DNA from 2 places in the Thalassospira sp. CH_XMU1448-2 genome. Region 2 is predicted to be linked to the other one. Evidence: riboswitches for the same ligand, from Rfam matches in the RefSeq annotation. Region 2 holds a riboswitch; the other holds the start of a gene.
What was found. A riboswitch is a leader RNA that binds a small molecule or an ion and turns the genes downstream of it on or off. The one in region 2 is predicted to bind glycine.
Positions count from the first base shown of each region.

Region 1 (11,260 bases), on a different contig from region 2:
CGGAAATACCCGATAGCTGACTGGCGATTTCTTCGGGACTGCTATTCGTGCCGTCGGTTGGCATATTGGTGTTTTGCTGGGCGCGTTCACGTTCCTGCATGTCACGCACACCGCGAGCAATCTCTTCCTGAAGTTCGCGCTCAGAACCCGGCACGGCAACCAGTGCCTCGGGCCCGCCGGTATGAAACAGTCGCCAGCCGGTTTCGGGATCAAGAACCGGGATCATGGCCACAGCTGTCGCCCCGAAGGGCGACAGGAACAGCGTAATGATCAGAAGCTTTGACAACCAGCTGCGCCTTGATTTCGGCCGCTTGGGAAGTCTTTTGAACTGAACATCGATGGGCAGTTCATTGAAGGGCAGGTCATCGAGATCAACATCGTGTTCGGCGTCAGACATCCCGTCGCCAAGGTCGTCAGCCAGCGCGCCAGCCATGTCCTCGTCGAGATCGCCATTCTTCTTCTTTCTGAATGGCAAGGAGTTTAGGATTTTCCTGAACACGAACAGCTAGTCTCTCACGGTGTCCGGTTGGTCCTTACCCTTGCGGGCGAGAACCAAACAGGGAAATGCCCCGGATCATGTCAAGTGCACGCGACAGCTGGTAATCGTCAATCGCAAGCTGCTCGGCCTGATCCCGGCGGGAATTTGCATCCTTTTCGGTATCGGTGGTGTGTGCGTCCTCGTTGCGAAGCGCACCATTCAGTGATGCTTCGGAACGGCGGGTGTCACCTTCGATGCTTTCGACACGGGCCTGTGGCACGATGATATCGGGAACGATCCCGACTTCCTGAATCGATTTGCCCGACGGGGTGTAATAGCGCGCTGTCGTCAGACGCAGTGCGACATTGCCCGGCATCGGAAGGATGGTTTGTACCGATCCCTTGCCGAAGCTGCGCGTGCCCATGATGATCGCCCGGCGGTGATCCTGAAGCGCACCGGCAACGATTTCGGATGCCGATGCAGAACCGTCATTGATCAGAACAATCATCGGAAGACCTTCGGCCAGATCGCCGGAACGGGCGTTGTAGCGTTCGGTATTCTGGGTGTCACGCGGACGGGTCGATACGATTTCGCCTTTATCAAGGAAGGCATCGGAAACCGAAATCGCCTGATCAAGAAGACCGCCCGGATTGTTGCGAAGGTCAATCACCAGACCCTTGATTTCCGGGCCGATCTGATCGCGCATGTCGGTAATGGCGCGCTGCAAGCCGCTAAAGGTCTGTTCGTTGAATTTGGTGATGCGGATGTAACCGATATCTTCCTTTACCTCGGCGCGAACCGACTGGATCTTGATCACTGCACGGGTCAGGGTGACATCAAACGGCGCCTGTTCACCCTTGCGGATGATGGTCAGGACGATGTCGGTATTGACCTTGCCACGCATCATTTCGACCGCGTCGTTAAGCGTCAGGCCGCGAATGGCAGTGCCATCAATATGGGTGATGAAGTCGCCCGGTTGCAGGCCGGCCTTTTCCGCGGGTGTGTCATAGATCGGCGAGATGACTTTGACAAAGCCGTCTTCCATCGTGACTTCGATCCCAAGCCCGCCAAATTCGCCGCGGGTATCGACTTGCATTTCCTCGAAATTATCCATGTTCAGATAGGAGGAATGCGGATCAAGCGAGGTCAGCATGCCGTTGATGGCAGCTTCGATCAGCTGCTTGTCATCGACTTCTTCGACATATTTGGCTTTGACCTGTTCAAAGACATCGCCAAACAAATTCAGCAGGCGATACGTTTCAGCCGAGGACGTTGAAGATTGCGCCAGACTTGGGGACGCAAGGCCGAAAGTCATGCCGGTCGCGAGTGCGAGTACTGCCAATCGAGAGGTTTTCATCCACTTACCTTGCCGTTTTTCGAGGCCAGCCAGGGAAGCGGATTAATCGCTTCTCCGTCCTGGCGCATCTCCAGATACAGTTTAGGCGCCGTTTCACCCATAATACCAACAGGTTCGCCCGCCAATAGATATTGTCCTACCACACTGTCGAGCCGATCAAAACCGGCGATAAGGCTATGGTATCCTTCGCCGTGTTCGATAATCAAGAGTCGGCCGTAACCGCGGAAGGGTCCGGCAAAGACAACTTTGCCGTCAAAGGGCGAGACAACCTGCGCATTTGCACGTGTGCTGATCTCAATTCCTTTGGATCTTGTGACTGTCAATCCGTCCGGGCCACGTGATTTTTCCCCGAACAGTGTGACGACTTTGCCACTGGCGGGCATTCGTAAATGCCCGTGTGCCAGCGTAATTGAACTGCCAACAGCGAATTCCTCGTCGCTGGTGCCATCTTTTTTGTCTGGTGCGCTGGGTGCGTCATCTTTTCGCGCCGGGGGTTCCGGCGGCGGGTTGCGCGCAATGGTCGTTGCGCCAAGCGTGTCGGCGTCCGGTTCGGTCCGGCTGGCAAGCTGAATTTCCGGGCGGGAACGCGGTTTTGGCAGGCCTTCGGCACGCTTGCGAAGCGTACTCAGCAACTCGCCAAGTGATTTGGCCTCGTCGGCAAGGGCGCTCACGGCTTTGGCGGCTTCGTGTGCTTCGGCCTCGGTCTCGGTGCGCAAGCGGCGTTTTTCACCCAGCAGGGCGGCCAGTGATGCGCGGTCCTGCTGTAATTCCTTGGTCGCTTTGGCGACATCGGCGCGACGGTCGCGGATATCTTCGCGAAGTGTGGCGATTTCAGACAATTCCTTGCGCAGGTCGCGCGCATGCTGTTCCACGCCGGGAAGCGCTGCTTTGAGCAACACCGCCGAACGCAGGGTATCCTGCGGTGATGTTGGCAGGGCAATGACGGCTTCGGGCGGTGTTGTTGACAGACGCTGTAGCGCCATCAGGATGCGGGCATATTGCCCTGCCTTGTCTTCGAGACTGGTCGCGGCAACCTTTTCACGGGTTTCGAGTGTCTGAAGCTGATCTTCAAGTTCGGTCAGGGTCGATTCCAGACGCTGGGTCCGCCGGGCAACCGAAATGGCTTCGGATTGCAGGGCCTGTTCCTCGGTCCAGAGTTCGCGCGATTTACGCGACAGGAACTCTTCCTGTTTTTGCTGTTCGGAAAGCTGGCTTTCGAGTTGATCAAGCTTCTTGTCAACTTTCTGCAGCGATTGGGCAAAAGAAGGCGCTGCCCCGCCTGCTGCAAGAACCGCAAAAACGGTCAGCGCAGGCAGGGCTATCCTGTAAGCAAATTTAGCTCGCAAGAAGCGCATCATTCTGTTTCAGGCCCCTAAGCAACGGTTTGCCAGTCATCTCGGCTGGCTGGGCGACGCCAAGCAGTTGCAGCAAGGTCGGCGCAACGTCGGCAAGACGCCCATTCTCCAATGTTACCCCTTCCGGACCGTTAACAAGAATGGTCGGAACGAGATTAAGGGTATGTGCCGTGTGCGGTTCGCCGGTTTCAGGATCGACCATGACTTCGCAATTGCCGTGATCGGCAGTCACAAAGGCGACACCACCAACCGACTTGATCGCATCAATCACTTTGCCAAGGCAGGTATCAACGGCCTCGGCCGCCTTCATGGCCGCAGACAGAATGCCGCTATGGCCGACCATGTCGGGATTGGCAAAGTTCAGGATGATCGCGTCGTATTTTTCCGACTTGATCGCAGCAACCAGTTTTTCTGTCACTTCGGGGGCGGACATTTCCGGCTGAAGGTCATAGGTCGCGACTTTTGGTGATGCGACCAGAATACGGTCTTCGCCTTCGAAGACCTGTTCTTCGCCACCGTTAAAGAAGAACGAGACATGCGGGTATTTTTCAGTTTCGGCAATACGAAGCTGCTTCAGACCGGCTTTGGAAACCACTTCGCCAAAGATGTTCGGCAGGGTCTGGGGCGGATAGATCGCATCCATGTATTTGGCATGTTCGGACGAATATTCGACCATGCCAGCCTGTATTGCGAACTTGACCGGCGTGCCACGATCAAAGCCATCGAATTCCGGAGCGCACAGGGCTGCCAGGATTTCACGGGCGCGATCGGCACGGAAGTTGGTCATCAGCAGGCCATCGCCATCCTTGATGCCATCGAAATCACCAATCACTGTCGGCAGAACGAATTCATCGGTGGTGTCTTTGGCATAGGCATTGGCAATGGCGGCTTCGGCACTTTCAGCCGTACGGCCATCGGCGTAATTTTTGCCCTGCACCATCGTGAAATAGGCCTGGCTGACGCGTTCCCAACGGTTGTCGCGGTCCATGGCGTAATAGCGCCCGGTAACGGTCACGATTTCAACGTCGGCATCGCCGATCAGGGCGCGGAATTTCTCAAGGAATTTGGCAGCACTTTTCGGTGCCGTGTCGCGACCATCAAGATAGGCGTGAATTTTCACCGGTACACCAGCGCCCGCGATGATTTTCGCAAGGGCGGCCATATGGGCCTGATGGGAATGAACGCCGCCTTCGGACAGAAGACCGGCAATGTGGCAGACGCCATTGCTGTCTTTCAGGGTCGCGATAATCTTTTTGACGGTGTCGGTATCGGCAATGGAGCCAGTTTTGACGGCTTCATCAATTTTGGGCAGTTCCTGCATGACCACACGGCCCGCCCCAAGATTCATGTGACCGACTTCCGAATTGCCCATCTGGCCTTCGGGCAGGCCAACATCCAGACCGCACGCCTTGAGGAAACCGGTCGGGTTATTGGCATAAAGCGCATCCCAGACAGGCGTATTGGCCAAGGCAACGGCGTTGTCCTTGGTTTCTTCGCGATAACCCCAGCCGTCCAGAATGCACAGCACCACCGGGCGCGGGCGCTTTACGGAATTCGATACAGTCACGTTCATAAACCCCACTGATAGAGATAAAGGCTGAATTACCCGTAAATAATTACCAGTAAATATGGTGACTTACGGGACGGTTCGCCATCAATCCTGTTGCGCAGGCAGGGTGGGTCAACCGTTACTCGCAACAGGCACATGTGTAATTCCGGCAATTTAGCATGAATGTGGCCGCGAAACAGTACCCGTGCCGGGAATTTTTTGCAGGTGCAAAGCTGCTTTTTGACAGGGTTTGCAGACACAGATACTCTGCGTTCCAACGGTGATCCTCAGAGACGGCAGAAATGGCGTTTCGCACCACGACGGGAGAGCCCGGTCATCCGCATGACCGGCGCCGAAGGAGCAATAGCCCCATAAAACTCTCAGGCAGATGGACCGTCGCGGATAGAGGCTCTGGAGAGAGAAACCGGATGGCGTGCATGTTCATTGTGCCCGACACCCGGTTTCCACCGAAGGATGAAAACCTGTTGGCTGACATTGTTTTTGGCAGGCAGGCGCACAATCTCAGGTCAAGGGACAGAGGGGGCAAGACACCGGTTCGCAAACGGCGCGAGATTTCGCGCGTTCAAGAGCCGTGAAGGAGGCCCTTATGACCACCCATACCGCCACCGGTCCCGCTTCGGGATCGCAAGACGGATCTGTGCAAGACGTAAACCTTTCTGTTGTTGATCTTTATACCATCGGGATTGGCCCATCGAGTTCGCATACGGTTGGTCCGATGCGGGCGGGTTACCGCTTCTGCCTTGAACTTGAAGCTCGCAATCTTTTGACCAGAACCGGCAGCGTGGTCGTCGATCTTTATGGATCGCTTGCCCTGACGGGTAAGGGACATGCGACCGATACCGCTGTGATCATGGGCCTTTCAGGGCAACGTCCGCGCAGTGTGGATCCCGATGATGTGGCCCCGACCATGGCGGCAATTGATGCCAGTTCCGAGCTGCAACTTTACGGGCAGCATCCGGTGGCCTTTAACCGCGAGACCAATCTTGTTTTCCATTTCACCGAGACCTTGCCGCAACATCCCAATGGCATGCGGATCACCGCCTTTGATCGTGACGGGGTGAAAATCCACGAACAGGAATATTTTTCAGTTGGCGGCGGATTTATTGTGTCTGGTGATGATCGCGGGGCGGAATATTCCGGTGATAACATCACATTGCCCCATCCGTTCGGATCAGCCGATGAATTGATGGCGATCTGCAAGCGCGAAGGGCGTTCGATTGCCGAAATCATGATGGCAAATGAACAAAGCTGGCGCAGCCCGGACGAGACATATGAATTTGTCGATCGCGTGCATCGGGCGATGATGGATTGTATTGATCGTGGCTGCAAAACGGACGGTATTTTGCCCGGCGGGCTGAATGTGAAACGGCGTGCATCCAAGCTTTATCACGAACTGACGGATAAACCCGAAGCGGGCCTTCGCGATCCTTTGACCGTGATTGACTGGGTCAATCTTTATGCCCTTGCCGTGAACGAGGAAAATGCCGCAGGCGGCCGCGTCGTGACGGCTCCGACCAACGGGGCAGCCGGGGTGATCCCGGCCGTTCTTCGCTATTATGAACGGTTTGGGGCCAATGCCAGTCAGGCCAAAATTCGCGAATTCCTTTTAACCGCTGCTGCAATCGGTTCGATCTACAAGAAGCGTGCCTCGATCTCGGCAGCCGAGGTCGGATGCCAGGGCGAGGTCGGTGTGGCCTGTTCGATGGCAGCGGGCGCACTTTGTGCTGTTCTGGGCGGCACACCCGAACAGGTCGAAAATGCCGCCGAGATCGGGATGGAGCATAACCTTGGCCTGACCTGCGATCCGATTGGCGGTTTGGTGCAGGTGCCCTGTATCGAACGCAATACAATGGGGGCGGTCAAGGCGATCAATGCCGCACGTCTGGCATTGCGCGGCGACGGACAGCACACCGTGTCGCTTGATCGTGTGATCGAAACCATGCGCCAGACGGGACTCGACATGCAAAGCAAGTACAAGGAAACCAGTCAGGGCGGGCTTGCGGTTAATGTCAACGTTGTCGAATGTTAACCCCTGTTCGGAAGAATAGGGCGGAAAACAGCGGTTTCTGACAATCGGGTGGTGATGGAAACAGTGCCGGTTTCTGCTTTCTTGTCACTCCCGGTTGATAATCTGCTATGATCGGTGAACCAAAAAAAGGGGCAAAGACCCCATCAAAGGTTGGACATAGACATGGGCAAAAAGCTGTTCCGCATATATATCGCGGTCAGTCTGGATGGCTTCATTGCACGCACCAATGGCGCGGTTGACTGGCTGGATCAATATGATCCGGCCGAGTTTGGCTTTGATGACTTTCTGGACTCCGTTGGCACATTGATCATTGGCAGAAACACCTTTGATCAGGTCATGGAATTTGGTGACTGGCCGTACGAGGCTCGCCGCACCATCGTTCTGACATCACGCGATCTTCCCGAAGACCGCCCGGCAAATATCGAGGCCTATGGCGGCAGCATTATCGAACTTGTCGATCAGCTTCGCGACAGTCGGAACGGGGACGGGGATATCTGGGTTGTTGGCGGGGGCAGCGTGGTGACGCAGTTCCTGTTTGGCGGCTTTGCCGACCAGCTTGATATCTTTACGGTTCCCGAAGTGCTCGGCGATGGCATATCGCTGTTCGGGCGCGATGCCGGTGGCATCAAACCCCGACTTCTGGCGTCAGAGCGCTATAGTTCCGGCGTGGTCCGCAGCCAGTATGGGTTGCATGATATCTGAATGACAAAAACCGCGCCCAAACGGCGCGGTTTTTGGTTCACCACGTTTCGGCTTAAAGGCCGATCATTTTTCTGAAAGCGCCAAGAGCTGTTCGGTGATTTTTTCGCGAACCTGCTTTAAAGCGTTGATTGCACTTTTCTGCCAATCGCTATCGAGCGCCATTTGCATGTTCTCGTTGTACTGCTCTTTGATCCTGATAGGGCCAGACTGGGTGATATTGTCGGCAGTTAAGGTTATGTCGCTGCGATTGTGTATGGTGATTTGCCAGAAGCCGGGTTCAAACCATGACCAGAATTCCGAAATATCAACTTTGACATCGGCGGCACTGGCGTAATTCGCATCTTCTGGTGTCAAAACACGGTATCCGGCTGCCTGGAATCCGTTTTCGACCGTTTTGGCAATGGCGTCGGCGACGGTCTTGCCTTCGGGGATCAGCACATCGCCCAAGGCCATGCCATAGGTGTTGCGTTTACGCGCATAGGCGCGGGACGTGATCGACTTGTTATCAATTTCGTCATTGGCAAGCGAGGGGATATCCGGACTGGGCGGGTCAATCTGGAATTGACGGTTGTCATTCACTTCCAGAATTCTGACCTCGGTTCCTTCGGCGGGGTTTTCAATGGTGTCTGGTTGTTCGATTTGAACGACACTTCGTGATGTTGCGCAAGCCCCGAGGAACGCAACGCAGCCGAGCACTGCGAGAATCTTAAGGTGATGAAGTTTCATGATAAATCCCCTCTGAATACTGAAAATATCAGTATCCAAAGGGGAAAGGGGATGCAAATTTAAATTGTGTTTCCTAGGTGAGTATCTCGTTTTTGCTTAGATCTCGCCCAGTGCATCAAGCGATTCAGGCAGGATTTGTCCGCCATCGACGATAATGGATTGGCCGGTGATATAGGCGGCCTCGTCGGATGCAAAGAACAGGGCGGCATTGGCGATGTCCTCGACACTGCCCAGACGTTTGAGCGGGATCGAGTTCGCCATCGAGTCCAGGTAATCCTGTCCAAGATCAGCCAGACCTTCGGTCATGATATTGCCCGGCATCACGGCATTGATCGTCGTGTTATAGCGCGACAGTTCCATTGCGGCAGTCCGGATGAAACCAAGCTGACCAGCCTTGGACGCACCGTAATGCGCCCAACCGGGATAGCCGGTGACCGGACCGGTTATGGACGAGGTGATCACGACCCGGCCTTTGCCGGCTTTCTCGAAATAGGGAATGCAGGCCTTTACGCAGAGAAAGCTGCTTTTGAGGTTGGTCGACATGACCTGATCCCAGTCATCTGCACCCATTTCAATCATTTTGACCTGCGGGAAGATACCGGCATTGGCGCACAGGATATCAATCCCGCCAAAGGTCTTTGCGGTGTATTCCGCCATGCCCATGACCTGATCCCAATCTGCGACATCACACAGAAACATATCCGCTGTACCACCGGCAGCCTTGATTTCCTCAACCGTTACGACCGCATCCTTTTCGGTGCGGGCCACAACCATGACCTTTGCGCCCTGTTTTGCAAAGACGCTGGCGATGCCCTTGCCAATGCCCTTGGAGCCACCGGTAACGATGACGCTTTTTCCGGAAATTGAAGTCAGCATGAGGGATCCTTTCATGAAGTCACGGCACGCCGGTCGATGCATTTGAAAAGCGTCTGACGGGTGCGTCGTCCCTGATTGTGCAGTGCGTTATGTTTTTCAGATGATCGGGGCAATTTTTCCGTGATGCAACAAAAAATGTTGCAAGTTACACATTTTAGAGCGCAATATTCACAGAAGGCCGTCTAAAACGGCTTATCCGGTGAAATGCGTGACGGATGCCTTGGGCCAATGCCGACAGTTTTCAACGGCTTTGATGGCGGTCACCCGATCAGGTTTCGAGACGGTTTCAGCTAGGGAATGAGGGAGGCCAATATTGGGCGGAATTTACGATGACGAGCTGATTGCTGCCCTTAAGGCTGGTGCAATATCGGTTTTGGGCGGCTGGGGTATGGGGCCTGACAGCATCGTGTCGCTTTTGACGGTTTCGGAAAACGCCACCTTTCTTGCGACCGATCCGGATACGAGTGCCAGGATGATCTTGCGGGTACACCGGCCCGGTTATCACACCCGTTCCGAAATCGAGTCCGAACTTGCCTGGATCAATGCCTTGCGCGCGGCTGACGTGGTTGATACGCCCAAACCGCGCTTGCGCAGTGACGGATCACTGGTGGCCGGTTTTGATCAGGATGGCGTTACCCGCCATGTGGTGGCCTTTGATTTCATGAAGGGCGATGAACCATCCGCCGATGATGCCTTGATCGACGGTTTTTCCAAGCTGGGTGCGATTAGTGCCCGGTTGCATGGTCATGCCCGGAAATGGTCGCGTTCGGTGAATTTTGTGCGCAAAAGCTGGACATTTGACACCACCCTTGGCGCAACACCGCATTGGGGGGACTGGCGTGCTGCACCGGGGCTGGACCCGGACGGGCTGGCTCGTCTGGAACAGGTTTGTCGCCATCTGGATCAGAAACTTATGGCCTTCGGGATGGGGAGTGAGCGGTTTGGACTGATCCATGCGGATTTGCGTCTTGCCAACTTGCTGGCCGATGGCGACCGGCTTGGTGTCATTGATTTTGACGATTGTGGCTTTGGCTGGTTTGGCTATGACTTTGCCGCAGCCATCAGCTTTATCGAACTGGACCCGATCATTCCGGCGCTCAAGGAAGCCTGGGTGGAGGGGTATCGAACCATCGCGCCATTTTCCAAAGCAGATCACGAGATGCTCGACAGTTTCGTGATGCTGAGACGGTTGTTGCTGACGGCATGGATTGCAAGTCATCCGGAAACACCAACGGCCCAGGAAATGGGAACTGATTTCACCAGCGGAACCCTTGCGATGGCGGAAACCTATCTTGTGGCAGAGGGGATATCATGACCGAGGTGCGCCCCATCCTTGATATGAATGCCTATGACAGTTCTGTCCCGGGCAGAAATGACCCGGCGCGACCTGATCTTTTAAGTCGCCGGTTGCGTAATGTCGGGGCGGCATCGGTGCTGTTTTACCGTGACCCGATTGAAATGGTATCCGCATCGGGATGCTGGATGACTGCCGCAGACGGCACCAACTATCTTGATTTCTATAACAATGTGCCCTCGGTCGGGCATTGTCATCCACAGGTGGTCAGCGCAATGGCCGACCAAGCCGCGCGCCTGAATATCAATAGCCGCTATCTGCATCAGACGGTGGAAACCTATCTGGATCGTCTCAAGGAGACGTTTCCTGATCATCTGGAAAATATTGTTCTGACATGCAGTGGCAGCGAGGCCAATGACCTTGCTATCCGGATAGCACAACGCACGACCGGGGCACGGGGCATGATCGTTACCGAAAGCGCCTATCACGGGAATACTGCGGCCGTGACCGAGATATCACCATCGGCGATCAAGCGCGGCGGGTTGCCCGATCACGTGATTGCGATCCCGCCACCTGGCAAGCAGGCCTATGGCGATAATATTGCGGCCGGTTTTGCCGATGCTGTGCATTCGGCGATTGAAACGCTGAAAGAACGTGGTTGCGGTGTTGCCGCCCTTATTGTCGACAGCATCTTTTCGAGTGACGGGGTCTTTTCAAATCCCAAGGGCTTTTTGCGACTGGCCGTGGCGGTTGTCCATCGTGCGGGCGGGTTGTTTATTGCAGATGAAGTTCAGCCCGGATTTGGCCGGACCGGTGATGCCTTTTGGGGTTTTGCGCGTCACGATGTTGTTCCCGATATCGTTAGTATGGGCA
Region 1 covers NZ_JAYMEA010000005.1:96,605-107,864, reverse strand. The annotation lists gene WA318_RS17070 (divergent polysaccharide deacetylase family protein) at 1-475, opposite strand, end outside; gene WA318_RS17065 (S41 family peptidase) at 534-1,835, opposite strand; gene WA318_RS17060 (murein hydrolase activator EnvC family protein) at 1,832-3,190, opposite strand; gene gpmI (2,3-bisphosphoglycerate-independent phosphoglycerate mutase) at 3,171-4,763, opposite strand; glycine riboswitch at 5,051-5,145, shown strand; gene WA318_RS17050 (L-serine ammonia-lyase) at 5,347-6,789, shown strand; gene WA318_RS17045 (dihydrofolate reductase family protein) at 6,952-7,491, shown strand; gene WA318_RS17040 (YajG family lipoprotein) at 7,555-8,274, opposite strand; gene fabG (3-oxoacyl-ACP reductase FabG) at 8,314-9,093, opposite strand; gene WA318_RS17030 (phosphotransferase enzyme family protein) at 9,407-10,408, shown strand; gene WA318_RS17025 (aspartate aminotransferase family protein) at 10,405-11,260, shown strand, end outside.
Region 1: another riboswitch for glycine. It lies ahead of WA318_RS17050 (L-serine ammonia-lyase); the one in region 2 lies ahead of gcvT (glycine cleavage system aminomethyltransferase GcvT).

Region 2 (11,260 bases):
TGCTTGGCATCCTGTCGGTTCAGGTCGGTCTTGGGGGTGCCATTGCCGTTGGTCTTGGTCTTGTGATCGGTGGCTTGTTTGTTTGGGCGCGCTCGCGCACCCAAAACCTGCGACCGCGTTTTGCCTTTACCGGTCTTGCTCTTGCCGGTTTCCTGATTGCGCTATTTGCTCCGGGCTTTGCCAAACCGCCAAGCCAGACCACCAGCAACCAGAATGCCGGAATACTGGAATGGCAGGCATTTGCGCCTGAAACAATCGGTACACTTGTTGCCGAGGGTAAAACAGTGCTGGTCGATGTCACCGCCGAATGGTGCGTCACCTGTCAGGTCAACAAGAAGCTGGTTCTTGAAACCACCGAGGTCGCAAACGCCCTTCGCAATGACAATATTGTTCTGATGCAGGCCGACTGGACCCGCCCTGACCAGAAAATTGCCGACTATCTGGCGTCTTACGGGCGTTTTGGCATTCCGTTCAATGCCGTCTTTGGACCGGGCGCACCTGATGGCATCCTTTTGTCCGAGCTGCTTCGGGTTGACGCGGTTTTGGGCGCTTTGCAAACGGCTGGCGGCAACACCACATCCGATATTGTCAGGAACACGCAGTAATCAGTACTTCACACGACCACAGCTCACAGACCATCTTGTCCCCGAGATGACAGTTCCTAAAAACTATGGTCGACAGCATTGAATATACAGCCGAATTGTAGTTTGATTCAGGTTCAAGATACCCATCGCGCAATCAACGGGATTGCGCATTCTTACGGAGATACCCATGACCATCACAGTCGGCAATGATATCCCGGACGTTACCCTGTTCCGCGCGACCAGCGACGGCCCCGAAGCTGTCAATTCAAAGGAATTCTTCGCAGGCCGCAAGGTCGTCCTGTTTGCAGTTCCGGGCGCTTACACCCCGACCTGCTCTGCCAAACATCTGCCGGGCTTTGTTGCCAAGGCCGACGAAATCAAGGCGAAGGGTGTCGACGAGATTGCCTGCCTTGCATCCAATGATGCTTTCGTCCTTCAGGCCTGGTCGAAATCCGAAAATGCCGAAAACATCACCATGCTTTCGGACGGTGACCTGTCATTCGTCGATGCAACGGGTCTTGAACTCGATCTGACGGGCCGTGGACTTGGCAAACGCGCCAACCGCTTCGCGATGATCGTCGATAACGGCAAAGTCACCCATCTCGCGGTTGAAGAACCGGGCGTCTTTGAAGTTTCCAGCGCCGAAGCTGTTCTTGAAAAGCTCTGATCAACAGGGCCTGATAGAAACACAGAAAGCTCCGCAGATATCTGCGGAGCTTTTCTTGTCTGAAAGACCGGATTGAATGGTTTAGCGCGGCAACAGAACCGGAATCGGGTCTTCGCTACTGTCAAAATCGCATTCAAATGTCGGGTTGGTGTGCTTTGCAATGAAATGCACAACGCCTTCGCGGAAGGAACCCTTGATCGGCGACCAGCTCATGAACACACCACCGCGGCCGTCATATTCACGAATGTCCGGGTCCCGCGCCAGTTCCTGAAAACTGTGGCCAAGATCCTCGGTCGCGCCAGCAACCAGCCACGACGGTTTCAAGCCGCCATGCCACAACAGATACACGCCACCCACACCGTTCAGACCGAGTTCTCTGATGTCATCAATCATGAACAGGCGGTAATAATCCCCACGCGGGCTTTTGCGCCATTTAATGTCCTGAGCCTTAGGCTGGCGAATAGCACCAAGAGACCAAAATCCCATAGCAACCTCCAAGCACGCCAAAACACGTGCAACCGAATGTCACACGCATCCCAACAACGCTTCTTATTCTTATAGGTATAAACATACCCCAACATATGTAAACGATTGGTTGACGTCACATGTCAGCAAATCGCCTGAATCCTTCTTCTGCGGAAGGATTGGGTATGTCTGTTACCCAGATATAGGACAGAAAACAAGGTTTTCATCCTCAATCGAACAATTTGTCGATATCGTCCTGACTGATCCCCTCTCCTTCAAGTTGCGGACCATTCAAAAGATCCGCATCTTCAATCAGGTTTTCTTTACTCGCGCCCTCGGGCACAGGAAGATCTGCAAAGGCATCCTCGCCCCAGATCAGGATCATGTTGTGGACACGTTCTTCAACAAATTCGAGCGTGCGCACGACCTTGTTGATGCGCTGTCCGGTAATGTCCTGGAAGTTACAGGACTCAAAGATTTTCGTGACGATAAAGGCGATCTGTTCGACGTGATCAGCAACAAAGTCACTGGGCGCAGAATTCTTGAGCGTCATCGCCAGATCATCAATCTGTTCGGCAGATTCCAGAATGGTATGCGTTGCCATTTCCGTATCCTTGACGATGGCATCAAGCTCGGAGGCCGCACTGACCAGACGGTCATCAGAGGCCTTTGGATGGCGTAACGATGCGATCTGGATCTTTGCCTTGTGGATATGCTCGTTCATTTCTTCGATCTGGGTACGAATCAGTTCCAGATCATCACGGTCAGGCTCGGACGCCCCCGGGCGGTTGCTATGCGTAAAGTTGCTTGAAACCGGTTCGGGCAGCTCGTCCATCGGCGCATCATTTGATGCAACCGGTGCAGCGACCGGCGCGTCGGCACTGATTGTTGCCCCGGATGCAACCGCTTCGCGCAGTTGGGATACTTCCCCGCGAAGGGCCCGGATTTCGTCAAGAACAGCTTGTGTCAAACCAGAAGGCTCTGCTGTTGCAGCCGGAGACGGCAAGGATGACGGCATGGCTTCACCTGCGCCCATCCCACTTTCCAGCGTCGGATCAAAGAACGAGTCCGACCAATCTTCAACGACCCCACCTGTCCGCTCTTTTAACCGACGTTCGGCAGTAAACACCTTCTGAACACGACGAGACATGATTGACTTCAAACCTCCAGAACGGGCGCAGCCCATTCACAAAATCCCCAAACGCACCGTTTGACGGCGTCGTTCATTACCTTTCGAACAAGTATAAAGGTGCAGATTGCAACAAGTCCAATGGGTTTCAAGTACAAGTCCTTGAAAAAGAACACCCCGGCCATGGACCGGGGTGCTCGCAATCTTAAAGCAGCCTTGCGTATCAAGCCGTTTCCGGTTGCCAGCGCAACACAGGCTTGCGCGCCGCTGCCGTTTCATCAAGACGACGACGCGGCGTCAGGTAAGGTGCGTTCTTGAAGAACTCTGCATCACCCGACTCGGCCTTTGCGACCAGTGCAAGCACTGCATCACAGAACTGGTCGATCGATTCCTTGGTTTCGGTTTCGGTCGGCTCGATCAGCAATGCACCATGAACGACCAGCGGGAAATACATCGTCATCGGGTGGAACCCTTCGTCGATGATTGCCTTGGCAAGATCCAGCGTCGAAACACCGGTATCTTTCAGGAAGCTGTCGTCAAACAGGGCTTCATGCATGCAATAGCCCGGGAACGCCACGCTGAGCTTTTCCTTGAGACGGGCAAGCAGATAGTTGGCATTAAGAACAGCATCACCCGACGCCTGACGCAGACCATCCGCACCGTGGCTTTTCATATAGGTCAGGGCACGAATGAACATGCCCATCTGGCCATGGAAGCCTTTCAGACGGCCAAACGGCTTCATGCCGTCATTTTCGTCTGCGGTTTCAACCAGATGGAAGCCGTTTTCATTGCGCACGACATAAGGGATCGGTGCGAACGGCGCCAGGGCATCGGAGAACACAACCGGCCCGGAACCCGGTCCGCCACCACCATGCGGAGTGGAGAAGGTCTTGTGCAGGTTGATATGCATCGCATCAATGCCAAGATCGGCCGGGCGAACACGACCAACAATGGCGTTGAAGTTCGCACCATCGCAATAGAAGTAACCACCAGCCGCGTGCACCAGATCGGCGATCTTGCGCACATCACGTTCGAACAGGCCGCAGGTATTCGGATTGGTCAGCATGATACCGGCGACATCGTCACCAAGCTTGGCCTCAAACGCCGCCAGATCAACACGACCATCCTCGGTTGCCGGGATTGAATCAACCGTAAAGCCACATGCAGCCGCGGTTGCCGGGTTGGTCCCATGGGCCGATTCCGGCACCAGAACACGACGGCGGTTTTCGCCACGGGCATCAAGGGCCGCACGAATGGCCATCATGCCGCAAAGTTCACCCTGTGCACCGGCAGCCGGTGACATGGAAACAGCCGGCATCCCGGTCAGAACCAGCAACCAGTGTGCACACTGGTCAATCAGTTCAAGCGCACCCTGAACCGTGCTTTCGGGCTGCATCGGATGCAGATCGGAAAGACCGGGCAAACGCGCAACCTTTTCATTCAGGCGCGGGTTGTGCTTCATGGTGCAGGACCCCAGCGGGAAGAAACCGGAATCAATCCCGAAATTCTTCTGCGACAGGCGGGTAAAGTGGCGAACCACCTGCGGTTCGGACAAGCCCGGAAGACCGACATTGCTGTCACGATCAAGGCCTGCAAGGCGCGACTTCGTACCTTTCGGCTCTGGCAGATCAACGCCGGTGCGGCCTGGCTGACCCTGTTCAAAGATCAGCTTTTCTTCCAGAACAAGTCCACGGTTGCCGGTATGGGTTGTAAACGTCATGCCAGCGCCTCCTTCAATGCGGACGCAAGGGCCGCGATATCTTCATCGGTATTGGTTTCAGTAACCGCCACCAGCAGGTAATTATCCAGATCAGAACGGTTCGGATAAAGACGCGACAGTGGAACACCACCAAGAACACCCTTGGCGACCAGTGCCTCGACAACCTCGGCTGCCGGTTTGGCAAGCTTGACAGTGAACTCGTTAAAGAAGCTGTCATTCACAACCGATGCACCAGCGACGGAATCAATTGCATCCGCAGCCTTGCAGGCATTTTCGTGGTTCAGGATTGCCAGGCGACGATAACCGTCTTCACCAAGCAGGCTCATGTGAACCGTGAATGCCAACGAGCACAGACCGGAGTTGGTGCAGATGTTCGATGTCGCCTTTTCGCGACGGATATGCTGTTCACGGGTCGAAAGTGTCAGAACAAAACCACGCTTGCCATCCTGATCCACCGTCTCGCCACAGAGACGGCCGGGCATCTGACGCACCAGTTTCTGGGTGGTGGCAAACAGACCGACATATGGCCCGCCATAGTTCAGCGCATTGCCGATTGACTGGCCTTCACCGCAAACGATGTCGGCACCGAAGCTTCCCGGTGACTTGATCGCGCCGAATGCAACAGCCTCGGTAAAGACGACAACCAGAAGCGCGCCCTTGGCATGGCAAAGATCTGCAAGCTGGGTGTGGTCCTGAATACGACCAAAAACATCCGGGTACTGCACAACAACGCAGGCCGTCTGATCATCAATCAGTTCGCCCAGTTCCTCGACAGTTGCCTGCTGTTCCGGGTTGCCGTCACGTCCGGCAACTTCGGTATCGCTGTACTGGCAATAGGTCTCGGTGACTTCGCGGTAATGCGGATGCAGGCCGCCCGAAAGAACGGCCTTTTTGCGACGGGTCGCACGGCAAGCCATCAGGACAGCCTCGGCACAGGATGTTGCACCATCCCACATCGATGCGTTGGCCACATCCATACCTGTGATCGATGCTACCTGGGTCTGGAATTCGAACAGATACTGCAACGTGCCCTGCGCGATTTCCGGCTGATAGGGTGTATAGGCCGTCAGGAATTCACCACGCTGGATGATGTAATCAACCGTTGCAGGAACATGGTGACGATAGGCACCTGCACCCAGGAAGCTTGGCACACTTGATGCGCCGATGTTTTTGGCGGCAAGCGCCTGCATGTCGCGTTCGACCTGCATTTCGCCAAGATGGCTGGGCAGATCAACCGGTGCATCAAGCAATGCGCCCTCGGGCACATCACAGTAAAGTTCATCGACTGATGACGCCCCGATGGTTTCAAGCATCACGGCGCGATCAGCGCGTGTCAGTGGAAGATAACGCATACTTACAGACCTTCGACGAAGTCTTTATAGGCTGCTTCATCCATCAGCTCGTCGAGCTGGGATTCATCAGTCAGCGACATTTTAAAGAACCAGCCATCGGTTTCCGGTGCTTCATTCACCAGCGCCGGATTGGCATCAAGTTCTTCGTTTACTTCAACAATTTCACCATCAAGCGGCGCATAAACATCACTTGCGGCCTTGACCGACTCAACGACGGCGGCATCGCCATCCTTGGTCAGTTTCTTGCCGATTTCCGGCAGCTCGACATACACGATGTCGCCAAGCGACTGCTGTGCGTAATCGGTGATGCCAACGGTTGCGATACCGTCTTCAAGCTCGATCCATTCATGTTCCTGCGAGAATTTCTTAGCCATTGTCTTAGTCCCTGTTGATCGTTTGTCTGCCGCGCGGCGATCCGCCGCACATTCTCAAGAATTACGGCGATTAGCCGCGGAAATAGCGATGCGGTGCGAACGGAAGTTCAACAACCTCTGCCGGACGGGCCTTGCCACGCACCATAAGATCGACCTTGGTACCCGGCTCGGAAAATTCAATTGCCACATATCCCATTGCAATCGGACCATCGACCGTCGGACCAAAACCACCGCTGGTGATTTCGCCGATTTCTTCGCCGTCGCTGTTCAGAATCGGGGTATGTTCGCGGGCGGGCGCCTTGCCTTCCGGCTTGATGCCGACACGTTTGCGGTCTGCACCATTTGCAAGCTGATCAAGGATGACATCCGCGCCCTTGAAGCCGCCCTCTTCACGACGGCGTTTGTTGATGATCCAGTTCAGATCGCCTTCAACCGGCGTCGTCGTGGTATCGATATCATTGCCATAAAGGCAAAGTCCGGCTTCCAGACGCAGCGAATCACGTGCGCCAAGACCGATGGCTTCGACTTCGTCCTCGGCCAGCAACTTGCGCGCAAGCTCCTCGGCACGGTCATTGGGAACGGAAATCTCGTAGCCGTCTTCGCCGGTGTAACCGGAACGGGTCACAAAGCAGGCGATCCCGGCAATCTCGATCTCGGCAAAACTCATGAATTTGAGATCGGCAACTTCCGGCGCAAAGCGTGCAAGAACCTTGGCAGCTTCCGGGCCCTGAAGTGCCATCAACGCACGATCATCAATCTCCTCAAGTGCAACACCATCGCCAAGGTTGGCGCGCATGTGAACGATGTCGTCATCCTTGCACGCTGCGTTGATCACAAGAAACAGACTGTCACCGGCATTGGTGATCATAAGATCGTCAAGGATCGTGCCGTCATCCTGGGTAAAAGCCGAGTAGCGTGTGCGACCCGGTTTGAGGATCGCGATGTCTCCGGGCACGAGCTTTTCAAGCTCGGCCACACGGTTTTCACCGGTCAGGCGAACCTGCCCCATGTGTGACACGTCAAACAGGCCCGCTTTGGCACGGGTATGAAGATGTTCACCCTTAACGCCGAGCGGATATTGCACCGGCATATCATAACCGGCAAACGGCACCATCTTGGCGCCAAGTTCTACATGGAGGTCATAAAGGGCTGTTTTAAGCAGTTCGGTCTGATGATCGGCCATCAAGCTCTCCCGGACAGTCGTTGCGAAACATAGCCGACCAATGGCCAACCACATTCCCCCTCTGTCTTGGAGCCTGAAAGAATCACAGCCGACTTGTCGTGACGGTCTGCTTACATCTTCGGCGAGGCGGTCACCGGCATTTCATTCTGATGCCGCCTGCTTTCCAGAGTCCCATCTCCCCGCGGTCCGTTTGCCTGAGAGTTTCCGGGGTGGTTGCTCCTTCGGCGTCCGCGCAATCCGTTATGGACCGTGGCACTCTCCCACGGGGATCACTTGGGTATGCGTCCTTATACGTATTTCAATCTCGGTCGACCAGCCCCAAAATTCAGGCAATCGTCAGACCGGAATTTCAACCTTGCGACGTCAGTTCGTTCCGAAACGACGATTATAGTCGAGCTGATCCGCACTTAGCTGGAAACCAAGGTAAATCTCGTAATCCGGTCCGGTCCAGACATCATCAAGTGGCACCGACAATGTTACCTGCTCGTCACGGAAACGAGCCATATTGAGGTTATCGGCAAACGGCATTGTGACATCAAACACCGATTTCTGAACAAAATTGCCCGCAGGGTCACGAAGCGCCACGAAATATTTAAAGGACGCGCTGCGCTCCTGCGCAGCCGGGCCAAGCTCGGCGGTGATAATCGGACTGATGATGACATCAAGCGTCTTGTCACCCAGATCATAACCGCAATCACCAAGATAGCCCGTGAACTCGGCCTCGACGATCACATCGGTCAGATCCTTGCCCGCGCCATTGAACTGGACAAGCTTTGCGGTGTCCTTTGGCAGATAGGCCGCCGGGCACGTCGGAACGGGCTGCTCTTCAAACGGGTTACCGCTGCACGCAGCCAGCAATCCACCAAGCGAGACCATACCCAATGCGCATACGCGCCGCAGTCCGTTACCGATTGTCATCCAAGCCTCTATCAAACCATCTGTTTTCTGACATGTGCACGATCAGCACTGTCCGCGCGCAGTCTATTCTCTCACTTGAACGGGCACAACCCGCTTCGGATATTGTCACAAGATGAAAACATCAAAATCTGCGAAATTCATGGCTTCTCGATCCATGCTGAGTCATTGCGCCACAAGATCAGGCAGGTTATGTAACAAGAACGCTTGAATAACTGCGCCGGGACAGCCCGGCACATTTTGGAAACCGGACCCCGTATCATGTCAGATAAAGCCAGTCTTCGGATCGTTCTTGCCAACCCGCGCGGCTTTTGCGCCGGGGTAGATCGCGCGATTGAGATCGTTGAAAAGGCGCTCGAAAAATATGGTGCGCCGGTTTATGTCCGTCACGAGATCGTCCATAACAAATTCGTTGTCGACCGCCTGCGCGATATGGGTGCCGTTTTCGTCGATGAACTTGATGCTGTTCCCGATGGCGTACCGGTAATCTTTTCGGCCCATGGCGTACCGAAATCCGTGCCCGAAGCTGCCGAAACCCGCAAGCTTGAATATCTCGATGCAACCTGCCCGCTGGTGTCGAAGGTTCATCGCGGCGCAGAACGCCATTTTGCCGAAGGCAAACATATTCTTCTGATCGGCCATGCCGGTCACCCGGAGGTCATCGGCACTATGGGCCAGCTCCCGGCAGGCAGCATGACGCTGATTGAAACCGAGGAAGACGCCGAAAAGCTTGAGGTCACCAATCCGGAAAACCTCGCTTTTGTTACCCAGACGACCCTGTCACTTGATGACACCGCCAAGATCATTGAAATCCTTCAGCGCCGGTTCCCGTCAATTTCGGTGCCGAAGAAAGAAGACATTTGCTATGCAACGACCAACCGTCAGCATGCGGTCAAGATGATTGCCGAAAAGGCTGATGCCATTCTGGTTCTGGGTGCGCCGAATTCATCGAATTCAAACCGTCTGGTCGAAGTTGCCAAACGCGAAGGCTGCACACGTTCCGTTCTGGTCGAACGGGCGTATGATATTGACTGGAGCAAACTTGCCGGGATTAACACCCTTGGCATCACCGCCGGGGCGTCTGCCCCGGAAGTTCTGGTCGAAGAAGTGATTGATGCCTGCCGCGAACGATATGACGTGACGGTCGAGACCATCACACTGACCGACGAGAATGTGACCTTCAAACTGCCGCGTCAGCTTGCAAGCTAATTCGATCTAACTGCTTATCTTTCAGATCAGGAATACGATAACTCCAATGGCCGTCTATACCGACGTTTCAGACGAAGACATCGCCCGTTTTGTCGCCGAATACGATATCGGTGATGTTGTATCGTTCAAGGGCATCGCAGAAGGTGTGGAAAACACCAACTTTCTGCTACAGACGACCGAAGCTCCTTTCATCCTGACCCTGTATGAAAAACGGGTAAATCCGGATGACCTGCCCTTTTATCTTGGTCTGATGGATCATCTTTCCGCCAAGGGACTTAACTGCCCGACACCGATCCACGGGACGGACGGCGTAGCACTGCGTCGTCTTTGTGGTCGCCCGGCAGCAATTACGTCTTTCCTGCAAGGCATGTCGCCACGCCGGATCCTGCCCCATCATTGTGCGGGTCTTGGTACCGCCTTGGCAAAACTCCATACTGCCGGTCTGGATTTCGAGATGCATCTTCCCAATGCACTGAGCGTCAAGGGATGGCGCGGACTGGTGGAAAGCTGTCGGGAACATGCCGACGATGTCGAACCCGGTCTTGGCAAGATGATTGGCGACGAGATCGCCTATCTCGAAGCCAACTGGCCCCATGACCTGCCCAAGGGGGTCATTCATGCCGATCTGTTCCCCGACAACGTATTTTTCTTCCCGGGCAAGGAAGATGTATCGGGATTGATCGACTTCTATTTCGCCTGCAATGACCTGCTGAGCTACGACATCGCAATCTGCATGAATGCATGGTGTTTTGAACCTGATAACAGCTTCAATGTTACCAAGGCCAAAAACCTTCTGTCGCAATATGGCAAGGTCCGCACACTGAGCGGCGGGGAAATCGCTGCTCTTCCGGTTCTTGCGCGCGGTGCCAGCCTGCGCTTTTTGCTGACCCGTCTTTATGACTGGGTGAATACGCCAAAAGACGCCCTGGTCACCCCCAAAAACCCCCGCGAATATATCAACAAGCTTCGTTTCCATCAGCGGGTGGAAAGTGCAGCTGCCTATGGATTTGATTAAGGACGCGCCCCTATGACTTCAAACAATGGCGGGGATAACCACGTCGAGATTTACACCGACGGCGCGTGCAGCGGAAATCCCGGCCCGGGTGGCTGGGGCGCGATCCTGCGTTTCAAGGGCGTTGAAAAGGAACTTTCGGGCGGCGATCCCGAAACCACCAACAACCGTATGGAAATGATGGCCGCAATCAGCGCACTCGAAGCCCTGAAACGCCCATGCACCGTCGATATCTACACCGACAGCAGCTATGTCCGCGACGGTATCACCAAATGGATTTTCGGCTGGCAGAAGCGCGGCTGGAAAACGGCTGACAAGAAACCGGTCAAGAATGTCGAACTCTGGCAGCGCATGCTCGAGGCTCTCAAACCCCACAAAGTGGAATGGCATTGGGTCAAGGGGCATGCCGGTCATCCCGAGAACGAGCGCTGTGATGAACTCGCCCGGATGGCTGTTCCCAAATAATGATATTTTCCGCTCGGCGCTGACAACTGCTTGAAGCTTAAACACTTCACCCCAAAATAGACGGGGCAGGTTATTGCAACCATTTATTTATCAGGAAAACAAAATCAAACTTGCCTTTCGAACAACTTCCGGGTTGATTTGACAAAGACATAGGAGTGTTGGCTCCCATACAAACGTCGAGTAGA
Region 2 covers NZ_JAYMEA010000001.1:949,019-960,278, reverse strand. The annotation lists gene WA318_RS04335 (protein-disulfide reductase DsbD family protein) at 1-605, shown strand, start outside; gene WA318_RS04330 (peroxiredoxin) at 772-1,251, shown strand; gene WA318_RS04325 (hypothetical protein) at 1,333-1,737, opposite strand; gene WA318_RS04320 (protein phosphatase CheZ) at 1,946-2,866, opposite strand; gene gcvPB (aminomethyl-transferring glycine dehydrogenase subunit GcvPB) at 3,069-4,565, opposite strand; gene gcvPA (aminomethyl-transferring glycine dehydrogenase subunit GcvPA) at 4,562-5,917, opposite strand; gene gcvH (glycine cleavage system protein GcvH) at 5,920-6,291, opposite strand; gene gcvT (glycine cleavage system aminomethyltransferase GcvT) at 6,362-7,474, opposite strand; glycine riboswitch at 7,534-7,643, opposite strand; glycine riboswitch at 7,647-7,747, opposite strand; gene WA318_RS04295 (hypothetical protein) at 7,838-8,392, opposite strand; gene ispH (4-hydroxy-3-methylbut-2-enyl diphosphate reductase) at 8,651-9,598, shown strand; gene WA318_RS04285 (homoserine kinase) at 9,645-10,613, shown strand; gene rnhA (ribonuclease HI) at 10,626-11,075, shown strand.